DNA from 2 places in the Pseudovibrio sp. SCP20 genome. Region 1 is predicted to be linked to the other one. Evidence: riboswitches for the same ligand, from Rfam matches in the RefSeq annotation. Region 1 holds a riboswitch; the other holds the start of a gene.

The links. Region 1 has a riboswitch for S-adenosylmethionine ahead of AC3CB2_RS00615 (hypothetical protein). Riboswitches for the same ligand answer to the same signal wherever they lie in the genome.
Region 2: it holds a riboswitch for S-adenosylmethionine, as region 1 does, so the genes downstream of both, AC3CB2_RS11835 (O-succinylhomoserine sulfhydrylase) here and AC3CB2_RS00615 (hypothetical protein) in region 1, are expected to answer to the same signal.

The regions. Positions count from the first base shown of each region.
Region 1 is NZ_JBYMDH010000001.1:130,694-138,775, reverse strand. Features, by position in the region: gene AC3CB2_RS00635 (GNAT family N-acetyltransferase) at 1-207, shown strand, start outside; gene AC3CB2_RS00630 (hypothetical protein) at 212-757, opposite strand; gene msrA (peptide-methionine (S)-S-oxide reductase MsrA) at 957-1,586, shown strand; gene AC3CB2_RS00620 (PQQ-dependent sugar dehydrogenase) at 1,647-2,891, opposite strand; SAM-I-IV-variant riboswitch at 3,176-3,306, shown strand; gene AC3CB2_RS00615 (hypothetical protein) at 3,354-3,734, shown strand; gene AC3CB2_RS00610 (group III truncated hemoglobin) at 3,765-4,214, opposite strand; gene AC3CB2_RS00605 (acyl-CoA thioesterase) at 4,247-4,675, opposite strand; gene AC3CB2_RS00600 (group III truncated hemoglobin) at 4,735-5,148, opposite strand; gene AC3CB2_RS00595 (Crp/Fnr family transcriptional regulator) at 5,229-5,918, opposite strand; gene AC3CB2_RS00590 (ChbG/HpnK family deacetylase) at 6,138-6,935, opposite strand; gene AC3CB2_RS00585 (glycosyltransferase family 39 protein) at 7,017-8,082, opposite strand, start outside.
Region 2 is NZ_JBYMDH010000002.1:721,452-729,533, reverse strand. Features, by position in the region: gene AC3CB2_RS11845 (hypothetical protein) at 91-528, shown strand; gene AC3CB2_RS11840 (hypothetical protein) at 532-1,761, opposite strand; gene AC3CB2_RS11835 (O-succinylhomoserine sulfhydrylase) at 1,871-3,061, opposite strand; SAM riboswitch at 3,129-3,206, opposite strand; gene AC3CB2_RS11830 (2'-deoxycytidine 5'-triphosphate deaminase) at 3,330-4,436, shown strand; gene AC3CB2_RS11825 (YigZ family protein) at 4,442-4,990, shown strand; gene AC3CB2_RS11820 (hypothetical protein) at 5,150-5,560, shown strand; gene AC3CB2_RS11815 (hypothetical protein) at 5,645-6,355, shown strand; gene ggt (gamma-glutamyltransferase) at 7,087-8,082, opposite strand, start outside.

The DNA of each region.
Region 1 (8,082 bases):
GCGTTCATCATGGATTTTCTGGTGTACTCGGAACATCGCGGCAAAGGCTATGCCTCCAAGGCGCTGCAAGTGCTGAAGACGATGTTTGAGGAACAGGGTCTTTCGCGGATAGGGCTTCGGGTCGCCCCAGACAACCACGGCGCAATCCGCACTTACTACAAGGCGGGCTTTAACGTGACAGGGTGGAACATGTCCTGCGAGCTGTAGTGCTCTAAACTTCGTTAGGTTGCGGCGATGGTTTCATCAAAGCAACCACAACAGAGTTTGCATCACCTTGGAAATAGATATCCCAAATAACTGGCGAATATCCTTTAATTGGCTTCTTGAAATTATAAGTTAGGAGGAGCCAATCCAAACTTGAAAACACCTTCTTATCGTTCTGTTTGACACTCAGGCAAAATCCAGACCTACCGCCCAGTCGCATTATCTTCACATCCAGAATTGCTTTTCTTAGAACTGAGCGTCTTAAGAAGAGAGAGCATAAAACGAACTCCTGCTCAGTGATCTTGAGGTAAGGCATTTTATTTACTCGGATCCGGAGTACCGAAACGATCAAGAAGAAAGGAAGACCGAGCAAGCACAAAAGCAACAAGTAACGATCGCCTCGACGCCTACTCTCTAACCCACTGAAGTCGAAAGACAACAGCTCGGGATTTTCAGTGACTAAGTAAAATAGACTTGCAAGCAAAACACCAGTAACAAGCGTGATCCCTAAAAAAAACTTCCATAACGAGGCGTGGTGAAACTCCAAGGGCATTCTAATATCCGAAAGATAGGTGCGCTACTTCTCCGAGCTTACGCTTTCATATGACAATCCGTTACTCAAGCTCTCAAATTGCTTAAACTTAGTGCTCTCAAGACCTGACGTTTTGTTGATGTGACTTCATTTCCGTTGTGCTCTGGCCGCTGCTAGGGTTTTGGCAATTCCAATGCATGACCTGATTTAAGGATCTGAGATGATTGCACGCAAAGCTGCGAAAGCCCTTGCCGTTCTTCCTTTGCTTTATGCTGTGAGCCAGCCTGCCCACGCTGCGAAAACCGAGACTGCCATTTTTGCAGGCGGTTGCTTCTGGTGCATCGAGTCTGATTTTGACAAGATCGATGGCGTTCTTGAGACCACCTCCGGCTACACCGGTGGCCGTACAGAGAACCCGACCTACAAGCAGGTTTCTGCTGGTGGCACAGGCCATATTGAAGCGCTGGAAGTGAAGTTTGATCCGGCGAAGGTGTCTTACGAAGAGCTGCTGACTGCTTTCTGGCATTCTGTTGATCCAACAGACGCTGGTGGCCAGTTCTGCGATCGCGGTGAAAGCTATCAGACAACCATCTTTGCAACCTCCCCTGCCCAGCTGAAGAAAGCGAAAGCTTCCAAGAAGGCACTTGAGAAGTCCGGTGAAACAAACCGTCCGATTGTAACGCCTATCCGCACCGCGTCCACGTTCTACGACGCAGAGGATTACCATCAGAATTACTATGAGAAGAACCCGATCCGCTACAAGTACTACCGCTATCGCTGTGGTCGTGACCAGCGCGTTAAAGAGGTTTGGGGACCGAATGCCTACAAAGGTATCCCCGGTGAGCACTAAGGGCTTACGATAGAAGATGAGAAGACCAGAGGGGTTCCTCTGGTCTTATTTGTTTTAGGCCTAGTTACCTTCGTAATACATGCGATAGATGCCGCCTGCAGAGTCATCTGAGATCAGCAGGGAACCATCGCCCAGCTCAACCACATCAACGGGGCGACCCAGATAGTCACCGCTGGCGTCAATCCAACCAGTTGCAACGATGCTGGGTTCTCCAGCTTCTTCCTGCGCGTTGATTGGAACGAAGACCACGCGGGCGCCAATGGGCACGGAACGATCCCATGAGCCATGCTGCGCGATGAAGACGCCGCCTTTGTACTCATCAGGGAACATATCCCCCTGATAGAACGTCATACCAAGACTGGCTGCATGCGCATCCAGCTCGACTTCAGGATCGACCACACCGCTTGGTACGGGCTCATCGATGTAGTGCGGGGTTCTAACGGTTCCACCGCCATACCATGGGAAGCCGTAGTTCTTGCCGGGTTCTGTGGCTTTGTTCAGCTCTTCAGGTGGAATGTCATCGCCCATGCCATCGACCTGATTGTCAGTGAACCAGAGGTTTCCGCTGTCTGGATGGAACTCCAGGCCTACGGAGTTTCTGATGCCAGTGGCGTAGACTTGGCGATCCATTCCATCGGTGGTGATGGAGATGATGCCGCCGATGCCGAGACTGTCATAGAGCTTCAGCTTCATCTTGGGCGGTACGTTGTAGGGCTGTCCAAGAGAGATGTAGATACGATCGTCCGGCCCCTGATCACATACACGGGCGGAGTGATTGTAGCTTTCTTCAGAAGGAGGAATGAGCATTCCCTGACCAACAAGCACCTTCACAGCAGGTTTGCCCTGCTCTTTGTTCTCTAAAGCATCTGGAAAGCTCAAAACGCGGTTTTGCTCGGCAAGGATCAGTGAGCCATCTTTGGTGAAGCAGACACCATTGGGGATGACAAAGGACTGATTTGGAGCAAACTGACGGACTTCAGCAGCTTTTTTGGTGTCTTCATCCTGCGTCACCACCCAGACTCGATCTGTGGTTGTGCCAACAAAAACAGTTTTACCATCTGGCGCGACTGCCATATGGCGCGCATCCGGCACAACGGCGTAAGGTTCGATGCGAAAGCCTGGAGGCATCACCACCACACCGGTGTTGCGGGCCAGAGTTTTCTGGTCGTCGGTGTCCTGCTCGACATACTCGGTAGCGACACCATCAACGGTTTCGGTTTTTGTTGCTGCTAATGAAGTGGTTAGCAGCAAAGCATAAGCGCACCCTGACAGGACTCCATAGAGAACAGGTTTCGTGGTGCACATGGGTTTTCCTCCATAACGGCCTAGAAATTTGACTGAGAAAAGTTATCGCATTATTCGGAATGTTCTGCTGAGTGAGCTGTCACTATGCGCTCATTCAAAGTCTGAGGAGAATACTCAGATATGACGGGAACTCGGTTTATAGAACCACAAAAATTGAAGATATTCACTTAGCGGAAGTTGCGTTTTGTGGTGCTAGAATACGACATAACGTAAGTTTGAAAGTGTGGACAAAGAACAAAGGAAAGGTGCCCACTTGCATTTGCCTCATTTTCGTGCCAAATCCTACGCATCATCAAGAGAAGGGCTGGCGCCCTCGCCAACCTGCCTAACCGGGCAAGGTGGTCTCCGCCGAAAGGGATGTGGTTTCGAACTGAGGACGTCGTCTTCATCATTCGTAACAACCAAGCGGTAGTTTCAATGGATTTTGCGCCAGTCCTCCTCGGGAAACCGATGGAGGATTTAATGTTTGATCTTGCTAGTCAGCCTCAGTCTGCATGGCAATCGTATGTATCTGAATATGTGCCTCAATCCTTGAGGGAAGCCGTCGCTCATCTTGCCGACGAGTTTACCGCTGCCTATCTGCTTGATTGTCTGATCCTGGAAAAAGGGCTGCGTAGCCGTCTGCTTTCCAACTCAACGCGTCAGGCCAACACTCCCCTCACCACAGAAGAGCGTTCTGATCGTTTTGCAGTTCTGCTGCGTTTGTGGGCTGAAGGATGCCATACGGTCGTTGATGAGCGTTTGTTCGCTGATACGGTGCGCCGGCGCCCTGACGAGCTGGAAGCGCTGCGTGAATACTTCAGACAAAACGCGCTTCGCTCGAAAAAGAAATTCCCGAGCTAAGCAAGCTGACCTATAATCAGTAAATGATGTTTAAGCGGCGCGCGTGCCAAACTTGGCAGGAGGCGTTGCAAACGGATCTGCAAACATTGCCAGCCAGAGGCTCTGAGCTATGCGCTGTGCAGTCGCCAGCAAAAGAGGTGCGGCTTCGGGAGAGAAGATCGCATGAACTTCTTCTTCAAACAGATCCATCCATTCATGGAAGTTCTCCGTGGTCACGCCTGTGATTTTTGCGTGAGCCGGAACCGGTTTGCCCTTGTATGATCCGGTCTTCAGCAAAACGGAGGCCCAGAAATGCTTCATCTTGTGCAGATGCGGCCCCCAGTCCTCGCCCATTTCTTTTAGGAAGATCGGCCCCAGCGTCTCATGCTGGCGTACTCTGCCATAAAAGCTTTCAACCAGCAGGTTGATCTGTGCTGGTGTGATGGAAGGATCAAGCGGTGTCCGTTCACGCGCTGACATAACGGGAATTTTGGATGACACAGCTTGTTTCCTCTTCCTGACCAGTGAGCTGATTAAGCGTTGTTGTACTTTGCACGCTGCTCTTCAGAGATCTCGATTGGCTTACCGTTATCATCCACGGCAACAAAGGTGAACTGAGCATTTGTCACCTTTTCGCGGTAACCAAAACGATGGCGCAATGCCCAGGCTTCGATTGCCAGCGTAATTGAGGTTCTGCCAACACGGAGGACACGGGAGTAAACACACATCACATCGCCGACTTTTACAGGGCGAATAAACGTCATACTGTCGATCGCAACAGTCACAACGCGCTCCATGGCGCACTGGCTTGCAGCAATACCAGCCGCAATATCCATTTGAGAGACTACCCAACCGCCGAAGATATCGCCAGATGCATTGGTGTCTGCCGGCATCGCCATTGTGCGTGTGGTCAGCTCACCTACTGGCTGCTCTTCTTCGACAGCGTCTCTTGTATCATTCATAGTTCTAAAGCTCCGTCGATCCATCAGGGGAAATGCTATGCATGGCGAAGCTCAACTACTCAAGAAGGGATCATCGCCATATGGAAGCAATCAACAACCTGGGTCGCACATTTCATGGTATTGGCCCGAGCGGTTTCAGCAACACATTCTTCGACGGCATTTTCGAATAAATTCAACCAGCTGGCAATATCATCACCGCATACCTGCTTTGCAGAACCGCGATACTTGCCAATTGGGCGACCGGAGTAGCTCTGGTCTTTCATGAGAGCGGAGCACCAGAAACGAACGGCCTGCGCTTCATAGTCTTCCCAGTCGCATTTCATGTTGCTCTGGTAGACGTTTGCCAGTGTATCATTCTGACGAAGTTTTTCTGAATGATTGGCGACCAGCGCACGGACCTGATCGTGTGTCAGGTCAGGGTGAACTGGAGTGCATTCGTCTAGTGGGCGAATGTCAAAGTGCTGATAAGTCATCTCGGTGTTTCAGGAGCCTTGCAGGGACAAAGCTCATGCCCTTGTTGTTACTTTGGGTCACTTTTACTCAAATACCGAGTTTAAAGCTCTGCGGCAGCTCGTAGCACCTCTGGCTTTTCGAGGCAGTAATATCCAGAGAGGCGACTGATTACGCCTTCGCGTTTCCAGACGTTGAGCACACGGCTCACGTTCTCACGGGCACCACCAGCCATATTGGCGATCTCTGCCTGAGAGATCTTGTAGTGCACGAGGATCTTATTGCTGTCGACCTTTTTGCCAAAGGTTTCAGAGAGTTGCAGCAGGGTCTGAGCAACGCGACCATTGAGCGGAAGGAAAGAACGAGCGGCAAGAGCATCGTTGGACCGGCGCAAGCGAGTCGCCACGATTTGCAGCATGTGGCGATACACAGCGGGGTTCTCATCCGCATAACGATAAAATGCAGCTTTGGAGATAAATGCAAGCTGACTCGGCTTCAGAGCAGTCACTGTGGCTGAACGTTCACTGCCATCAAGCAAGGCAATTTCACCAACCAGAGACCCCTGCCCCAAAACGGCCAGCAGCTGTTCACTGCCATCCAACGAGACAACGGAGACCTTCATGCTGCCTTCGATGATTGCGTAACATCCATTGCCCGGATCGCCAGCCTTGAAGAGAACTGCACCAGATTTCAATGACATAGGCTGGGCAATTTCAGAGAGACCATGTGCATGCTCCTCTGCCAAACCCGATAGTGAAAAGCTGTTTTGAAGGAGTTCTTTGAACTTTGTCATCTTGCCACAAGGTCCTGACGCGCCGTTGATTCAGTTTTTTAGTTTAAGCTGCATCAATATAATTGATGATTTTAATTAGGTCTATCATGCGGCCATTTTGTGACCGAAGTCACAGAGATATTCTTTAGTTTTAGGCAAATTAGGGGTGTTCATAAATACCCCAACGTTTATGGCAAATTCAAAAGGAACGATCTCTTCAACCGCAGGGAGAGATCGTTCTTAGAACAAGAAGATATCTTTTTCCATCAAAAGAAACGGAAATTCCTCACTAATCAGGAACTTGAGCTGGTTTTCACGAGACGAGCTCTGACGCATGTTTTTCTTTTTGACGGGTTGCGCCTGTTCTTCTGGATAAGACGGGCGACACAAGATCATCGCGGAATCCTGGGCTTCATTGATTCCATGCCAGAAGAAATCCCGCAGATCCGTATCCTCATCAGCCATCGGTAGATCTGGCCCGGAGAAAATTGTCTCCAACCCTGCTTTGATGGCGCGCTTTGCAATGGCATTGCCAGTTCTGGAAACTCCGGCAGGCAGCACAAGCGCAGGCTCCCGGCCTGTCATCATGCTGAGCACCGTGATCAGCGCAGAATGCACGGCTGGGTGTTTTGCCAGATTGCCCTGAATGGCAACGAAGGCTGGCGGGCGGGCATAGACCTCCTCGAACAGGTCCACTTGTGCCGCAATCTCGGCTGCAATCGCCTCCTCAGGCAGCATCTTCATGGGACTGCGGATTGCATACCACCAGTTTGCCGGGAAGGCATCTCCGAACACTGTGCGGCCAAAGTCAGTCAAAGGCGCTGCAGGTTTTGTGAGGGTCACTGTGAGGCCGACCATGGTTTCATGCTCGGCCCAGGCCACAACATCGCGGAGCTGATAGAACTCTCTTGACCACATCTCTCCGGTAACAACGCAACCGACGGCAGAGAGGCGGCCTGCGATAATCAAATCGCAGATCGCTCGATCAACTCCGTAGCTTTGCCCAAATTCCAGACTCGTCAAGAGGATGCGCTTCATCGCGCGGATCTCCCAATCCAAAAGGTTCAGGAGTACATTTAACAAAGCCTGCAATTTTAACGCAACGGAATCTCAGCCCTCTCAGTTGGATTTCAGGGGCTCTTTGGCTCCTGACAACCGATAGATCCGTACATTTTCAATAGCTGTTTTTCCGAATAATCCCTTATTCTCTCGGGGGATGGTCTCCAGCAGCTCAACCTGATTGAAGTTGTTTTTCAGCTTTTGAGAGCGATCTCTTCTTTCCTCGGTGACATAGAGCATGTCGCTGTTTTCAGGATTTTGGAGATTATCGGGAATCATTGCATAGCGCATTCGCTCAGGAATTCCATAGACTTTAAGGCCTGAAGTCTTGAGTGCGTTCGCCATTTGACCAGTCAAACCATAGCTGGTGGTTGCAACCCAATCGATGTCATTGGCCTTCGCCAACTGCGCAACTTCATCTCCAACCTGCTGCCACCCACGCATCTGGTGGGTTGGGTCTTTTCGGCCAAGGGATGTATTCAGCGGTGTGAACGCATGCACGTAAACCAAAGCAGCGAGGACAACACCAAGCCCCACAGCGGTTGGTGCCAGAGCCTTGAACCAGCGACCGACATTCGCAGGCGGATAAGCTGCTGCGATGCCTGCAAACAGAGCCAGTGTCGGGTACATCGGTGCAGGCCAGTTGCCTTGCACGCGAGAATGAAGCGAATGGAAGAACAGATAGATCAGAAACGGCAGAACTGTCAGCACCAACAAACTGGCAGCATTATCTTGCTTCAGCATCAGGCGGATAACGCGCCATGCTCCGACCATTGCGATGATGAAGACCAACGGATTGAGCAAGCCTGCAACGGCACCAATAAACTCACCGATGTATTTGATTGAGTAGCCTTCAGGGACTGACCGACCAAACTGCTTTACGAAGGAGATCCACTCATGCTGGGAGTTCCAGTAGAGCACTGGAGAGAAGATTGCGATGGCTAGTGCACCTCCAAGCCACAGTTGCCACGACAGCAGATATCTGCGGTTTTCAGGCACCCAGATCAGCCAGAGGATGATGCCTGCGCCAAGGAAAAGCACGGAATACTTAGAGAGGAGACCCAGACCAGCAAAGATACCGACCAGGATCCACCAGTTTGCGTTCTTCGAGACTGACAGTTCCGCC
Region 2 (8,082 bases), on a different contig from region 1:
CCTCCCGGTTTCAGGGCATCACAGACACCCAGCATTAGTGTTAATCTTTTCAGATAGGATACCGCTTCCAGCTCATCCGGGGACAACCACATGAGGACTATTCCACTCACGCTCATTCCATTCCTGCTGTACAACGCAGTGGCTTTTCGATGGTTTGAAGATCTGGAGCCAGTGCTCGACCAAGGCTACAATGTTACGCCGTGGGCGGCTGTCCTTATCAACATCCCGCTCCCGTCAGGTCTCGTGGTTCCGCTGGATGTCGCAACCGTCCTGCTGGCAGCTTCTCTCGTGTTGCTCTTCATTGAGATCATCAAAGCCACGCGCACCAGCACACTCTCTCTGGTCGATCACAGCTTATCCCTGCTCATCCTCGTGGCCTATCTCATAGAGTTCCTCTCCGTTCAGGAAGCCGCCACCCCACTCTTCCTCCTGCTCATGACCATCACATTTCTGGATGTCATTGCAGGCTTCATCATTACCTTGTCCGGTGCACGAAGAGACGTGGTCGTCGCCTCAGGCAACAGTTAATCCTCAAGCCCCTGACGGAATACCGAAGAGCACCACCAGAGCGCACAGCAAACCAGTTGCGCCCGTAAACCAGAACATCCCTACCCGGTTTCGCATCTCTTTCAGTTGCCAAAGCGCTGTCAGAGCTACACAGCACTGAAGCATATAGAACAACGCAAAGGCTCTGGAAGACAGAGTGATGATATGCAGGATATCAGTACTCCAGATGAGGGTAACAGATACGAAGGTGATAAACGGATAGGCATGCCTTATCTTCACCCGCCTGTTGGTTACATCCTCCAGCAATCCAGCTGAGCCAATGGAATCCGCAACAGAAGCCCCAAACTGGCTGGCAACCGCTCCCAGTGTCAGCAGCAACGGCAACACAATCGCCACATGCCCCACCAGCGTGATAATCCCCGATACGCTCTCATCATTCTTCAGCAGCGGAAACAGAACTGTCAGCAACGCGAAGAAACAGAGGTAAATCACGGCGGAGTACAGCTGCGCATTCCTCATCGTTTCAGCACGCATCTTGGGTGAGTACTCATCACCGATGAACTTCGAGGTCTCAAACCCCTGCACCACAATCAGCAGCCCCAGCATGATCTGAACCTTCTCCAGTCCAACAGCCTTCAGACCATCCCTCACTTCCCATTGCCCACTGAAAGCAAGCTCACCGTTGTAAAACAGCAGCCCCACCAGCAGACCGAAGATCACCGTCAGGTTCAGAGAAACCGCATACTTCTCTACCCGCTCCACCAGATGCAAACCACCGGAGAAGCCCACCAGCCCGATGAAGACCGTCAGTACAGTCCCGATCCAGTTGGCTATCTCCCGATGTTCATACCCAAAGCCCTTGAGCAAGAAGTTTCCGAGCAGCACGAGGTAATAGGCAATCGAGATGAAATAGGCGAACGCCAGTGTCAGCTGCGAAAGCTTCTCCAGCGACGTGGTCAGTCGAATACGCCCTTCCTGTTGCTGCTGCTCCACAATCTGCTCGGTGTGCAGAATGTTGAACCGGATCACTGCTCCCACGCAGTACGCCGCCAGAATGAGCCCACTGATGCCGATAATCGCCCAGTGTCCAATCTCCTTGGCGATAATCGGAACCGACACAAGAAACCCGCTGCCGATGATCGAAGCTAGTGGCGTGACGGTTGCCTGCCATTTTTCCGAGACCCGGACACGGTGCGAGAACAGCACCAGCATTCCAAGCAGCATGGCAACAAACACGACAACGGAGTTGAGCATGGTTCTCTCGCAGGCAGAGGCGCAGCACCCAAACACCAAAAGCAAAAAAGGGCACCAGTTCAGGCACCCTTTCTAAGTTCAGAAGCAAAATTTGCTCTTAAGCGGTCTGTTAGCCCTTTAAGCTTTCCAGCGCACGAGCAACATCTTCCAGCAGATCATCCGGATCTTCCAGGCCAACAGAAAGACGAAGTGTCTTGTCTGTGATGCCCAGCTCCAGACGCGCATCTTCTGCAACACTCTGGTGCGTTGTGGTCGCCGGATGGGTAATCAGGCTCTTCGCATCACCCAGGTTGTTGGAAAGGCTGACAATGTCCAGCGCATTGGAGAACTTGAACGCAGCCTCCTTACCGCCTGCCAGATCAAACGCCAGCATAGTAGAACCACCACGCATCTGCTTCGCCACAATATCCGCCTGCGGGTGATCCGCACGGCCCGGATAAATCAGACGAGACACCGCGGAATGATCCGCAAGGAACTCCGCCAGTTTACCTGCAGTCGCAGTCTGACGCTCCACACGCAGAGACAGCGTCTCCAGACCTTTCAGCAGAACCCATGCATTGAACGGGCTCATTGCAGGACCGGTATGCTTGAACGGGTCATGGAATTCTTCCACGATCCACTTCTCATCGGAAAGCACGATACCGCCCAAACATCGGCCCTGACCGTCAATGTGCTTGGTCGCAGAATAGATCACCACATCCGCACCCAACTCCAGCGGGCTCTGCCAGATGGCAGTCGCAAACACGTTATCTACGATAAGCCGTCCACCCGCTTCGTGAATAATATCCGCCACAGCTGGAATATCGATCACTTCAAGCGTCGGATTGGTTGGACTCTCAAGAAACGCCGCTGTCGTGTTCGGACGAACCGCAGCTTTCCATTGCTCAATGTCGGTGCCATCAATCAGCGTGGATTCTACACCGTAGCGTGGCAGCAGCTTTTCGATGATGTAGCGGCAGGAGCCAAACAGCGCCTTTGGTGCAATCACGTGATCGCCCGCTTTCACGCAGGCCATGATCGCAGAATTAACAGCCGCCATACCGGAAGCAGTGCCACGTGCAGCCTCAGCACCTTCCAGCTCGCACATTCGCTGCTCGAACATCCCAACAGTCGGGTTTGCATACCGGGAATAAATATAGCCCGGATTTTCGCCAAGAAAGCGAGCTTCTGCCGCTTCTGAGCTGTCGTAAACATACCCTTGTGTAAGGAAGATAGCTTCGGATGTTTCACCAAAGCTGGAGCGCGTTGTGCCTCCATGAACAAGCCGAGTTGCTGGCTTCCAGTTCTTTGCGTCTGTCATCGCTCATTCCTGCCCGAAGAGATATTGCTCTACCCCTTCATTAAAAAACCCCGGCGCGGGCCGAGGTCTATACAAGAACCCGACCCTTTAGCTACTTGTTTTACGTGGTTGCAAGCCGGTCGACCAAATCACCACGGAATAGGCAGCGGTTTTACCGCGAAAATTCCATAGGGTCAATCAATCAGCTCTGGTTGCAGACTTGGCGTAGGATCAAACTTACGTTAATCAGTGTCAGAACGATTTGAGTACGAGTGGGGCGGGACCAACAATGACAGGCATTCTTCCGGCAAAAGCGATTGAAGCTATGTTTGCCAACAATGCAATTAAAGCAGACAGAGCGCCTGACGAGGACCAGATTCAGCCAGCCAGCCTTGACCTGCGCCTGGGCGCAAAAGCATGGCGTGTTCGTGCCTCCTTCCTACCTGGCCCAGATGCCAGGGTTGAAGAGAAGCTGGACAAGCTGATCCTGCACGAAATCGACCTCAGCAAAAGCGCCGTGCTGGAAACCAACTGTGTTTACATCGTCCAGCTTCAGGAAGCACTCAACCTGCCGGACGACCTGTCCGCCACAGCAAACCCGAAGAGCTCCACAGGCCGCATCGACGTTTTCACCCGTGTCATCACCGATCAGGGCAAAGCCTTCGACCGCGTTGAGGCGGGCTATAACGGCCCGCTCTACGCAGAGATTTCGCCAAAAACCTTCCCGGTTCTGGTCCGCGAAGGCTCCCGTTTGTGCCAGATCCGCTTCCGCAATGGCGGTGGCTTCATTCCAGATGAACACCTGCTGCACATCCACAAGGAGCACACCCTTGTCTCCGGCGGCAATGATGAGCACGCCATCAGCAACGGCGTTCAGGTCTCCATCGACCTGAAAGGCAACGGCAAAGACAGCCTCATCGGCTATCGCGCCAAACGCCACACTGGCGTGATTGATGTGGACCGCAAGGACGCACAGGACCCGGCAGACTTCTGGGAGCCAATCTACAATCGCGGTGACGCAACCCTGATCCTCGATCCAAACGAGTTCTACATCCTCGTCTCGCAGGAAGCTGTTCACGTCCCGCCAAACTACGCTGCAGAGATGGTGCCGTTTGACCCACTCGTTGGTGAATTCCGCGTCCACTACGCTGGCTTCTTCGATCCCGGCTTCGGTCACTCCACCGTAGGCGGCACCGGCTCCCGCGCCGTTCTGGAAGTCCGCTCTCATGACGTGCCGTTCATCGTCGAACATGGCCAGACCGTTGGTCGTCTCGTCTATGAACACATGCAGGAAGTGCCGGAAACCCTCTACGGCGAAGGCATCGGCTCCAACTATCAGGGTCAGGCTCTCAAGCTCTCCAAGCACTTCAGAGCGACACAGGCAGAAGAGGCGTAAGATCCATGCCTCTCTTCACCGTAGAGCGCGAGTTTTATGCAGAGCTGGAGGAGAAGAAGTCTCGCTTCCTCGCCTTTCTGCTTCCGCATGCTGACTTTGCTGAGCGCCTCGCGCAGCTACGGGATGAGCACAAAAAAGCCAATCACCACGTCACCGCTTTCCGCCGCATGCTCCCCGAAGGCCGCATTGATGAAGGCGGTAAAGACGATGGCGAACCTGCCGGCACCTCCGGCATGCCGACGCTGAAAACTCTCATCGGCGCAGATCTTGTCGATGTGGGCGTCATCATCGTGCGTTACTTCGGCGGCACCAAGCTGGGGACTGGTGGTCTGGCACGGGCCTACTCCGGTGCCTCAAACCTCGCCATTCAGGAAGCTGAACTTGTGCCATGGCTGCGCACCAAAACCCGTTCAGTCTCCGCAAGCTTCGCCAGCAGTGCCGAACTGGAACGCCAGGTCATTCTGCTACAGCTGGAAATCCTCGAACGCACCTTCACAGAAGATGGTGTAACCCTTCTGGTGAGCGGGCCTGAAGACCAGGTCGATCAGCTCTAACCCACTATTTTTATGAAGCTTTCACCTCTCCTCATCTATTTATCTGCAGCCAGATAATTAAAATCCTAATAAAAACTTAAGCGTTGGCACGCGCCTTGCGATGTGAATGTCAGGAAACGGCATTCGTCTCATTTTGAGACAGTCGGGGGGAGTGAAGTCATGCGTGTCACCCGCACTGGAAAAGCGATTAACACTGGAACAGACGCTGATCGTCGCTATCGCGACATCGGTTCCCGCCGTCACGCCAAAATCACCGAGCAGCGGGCAGAAAGCGTCTCAAGACGAAACACCTACGGCAAAGCAGGCAAAGAGCTGCAAACCGCCGAAGATGTTACCAGCACACACACGCCCCACGATAACGACGCACAGTTCTACGATCTGCCAAAGCGCATCAACGTCTTCCGCTGCAACTCCGCTTTCCTCGCCCACCTCATCGGTATCAAGGAAAACGCCGCCCACCTGCGCGAACGCCGCCGCGTAGAACCCCAGGAAGGCGCCACCAGCTACATCGCCACCGAAAAAGCCCCCCGCCTCATCGGCGAAGGCCGCATCATCGAATACAACGCGTGAGAAAGCTGTTTCTAAAACAGATTGAAACCTCTCTATATCTGAGACAGATTTCAGCGATTACATTATAGATAACTGCAAACTCATATGGCTGAGCTATTCTACATTTTTGCTTTTAACGGCTACCTTGCAGCTCATGGAATACTCACACTCCACGTATGGCATCTTGCCCTAGTTTCATTGATTGCCACTCCTCTTGTAATCAATGAAGCAATCTCTCCCAAGCAACTACTCGGCATCGCAGGAGTTCAGATTACAATACTCGCATTGATGAGTATTGCGTCGGGTGGGTATCAAGGCATGTTCTGGATACCAGCGCTCTATTTCAAGTTTTCTTATCTAGCAAATCTCACACTAACGCTCGCATTCATTCTCATTTGCATTCTTTTTCTCTTCAAAATTCCTCAGAACAGCTCATCAAAGTTTGGTCAAGTAGCCCAGGTAGCTGTACCAATATTATTTGCGACCTTTAATCCTATACTGGCTGTTATTGCATCGAGCATAGCGAGCAATGCAGCTGAATATACGACTACAATGACGAAAAGCATGTCTGCAGCAGGCGCATTCTTTGTTGCCTTTGGAATACTCGTAGTTTTGCCATCTACTGCTGGGCTCGTAGTGTCCTACTTAAAAGCAGATCCCCTTAAAAAGCTTCTTACTATCTGCTGTCTGCTTGCCGGAGTAATTTCCTTATATTTTTCAGTCCTAAAGAACATCGAGTACTTTGGAGTTTCAAGTACTGTGACCCTCAACTTCTTTGAATATTACATCGCAATCGACTTATCTAAGCTACTCTAAATCCGGCTGACATCTCTTCACAAACACCAACAGCACCGCATGGCATTCCATGCAGTGGTGAAGCTGGAGTTCCCGAGTTAATCGGGGAGAGCAAGGCGGCAGGCAATACCTGCGCTGTTTGTTAAGTTAGTTTCTTCGGCATTGGCTACTCGCCTTGCCCGGGCTTTCTTGGGATGAACAACGTCGCCTCTTTTGCCTATAAGGCACGATAGCCGGTTTCCCGAAAAGACAGTGGCTTATCCAGTCAGGTTTCCCTGCCCAAACAGTTCCTCTGTCTCTGACAGACACATTTGCAAAAGCAAGTCTCCTTGCCGGTGCTCGTGTCCCCATCACCGCGTGATACCCTATATTCCTGGGCCCTTCCCCTCAAACCATGCGGCCACGTTTGAAGTTCGGTTCACCGGACCACCGAAAGCTGCGTTAACTCTTCCGATAGCCCCGCCCAGCCTACGACACACTGACGGTCGCTCCGCCAGCAGCCCGTTACGTAGGCATGGGTTTAGTATGGGCATGGTTTCAAGTGAGGGGGATAAGTTTTTTGGCAAGCCGCCTAACCCACTGGTGTCATCCCGGCCATCGAGCCGGGACCCATACCCCCTAGCCTTGCTATTAAACTAAGGCGCTCAGCCAATCTCCGACACCGGGGGTATGGGTCCCGGGTCTACGCTATGCTTCGCCCGGGATGACACCATGGTGCGCCATTACTGCCTAACCCAATCAAACACCAGCACTTAATAGCCCAGCGCGCAGCCGTCTTTGCGGGGATCGGAGCCACCAATCAGACCGCCGCCGTTGGCCCGGTCGAACATGATGGCCTGACCGCCGCCGATTGGAGAGGCTACGATAGCCACCTCATGACCCAGTGCTTTCAGGGCTTCGACAGTTTCCGTCGGGACACTGGTTTCCGCCTGCAATGACAGGGACTTCTCGTCGATAAACATACGCGGACAATCAATCGCTTCCTGCATGTTCATGCCGTAGTCCAGATGGTTGGAAAGCACGTGCGCATGACCGCATGGCTGATAACCGCCCCCCATCACGCCAAAGCTCATGTAAGGCAGTCCATCTTTCAGCGCCATGGCCGGAATGATGGTGTGCATTGGCCGCTTGCCACCAGCAATCTGGTTGGGATGATCCGCTTCCAACGTGAAGCATGCCCCGCGGTTCTGAAGCAGAACACCAGACTTTGGCGCAGCAATGCCAGAACCAAACCCATGATAGATGGAGTTGATGAAGGAAACGGCCAGACCATTCTCATCAACCACACTCAGATAAACCGTATCGGACTTTGGTGAGAGCACTTCCTCAGGCTGACGCGGCAAGACAGCATCCGTGCGGATGAGTTTTGCCAAACCATCAATGTAATCGCTATCAAGGAAGGCCTGCGGATCATACTCCATGAACTCCGGATCAGCCAGAAATCGATCCCGGCCTGAGTAAGCAAGCTTGGCGATCTCCATCTGAAGGTGGAAGCGCTCTGGCCCCATAGGGTCCAGATCAGCCCAGTCAAACCGCTTCATCAACTCCAGCATAACAAGCGCGATGATACCCTGCCCGTTCGGCGGCAACTCAGCGACCGTCACACCACGGTAGTCCGTGGTCACAGGCGTCAGGTCAACAGCTTCATGCGCAGCAAGGTCTTCAGCGGTCAGGTATCCGCCCTTGGACTGCACAACTGCTGCAATCTCTTCAGCAATCGGTCCATGATAGAACGCATCGGCACCCCC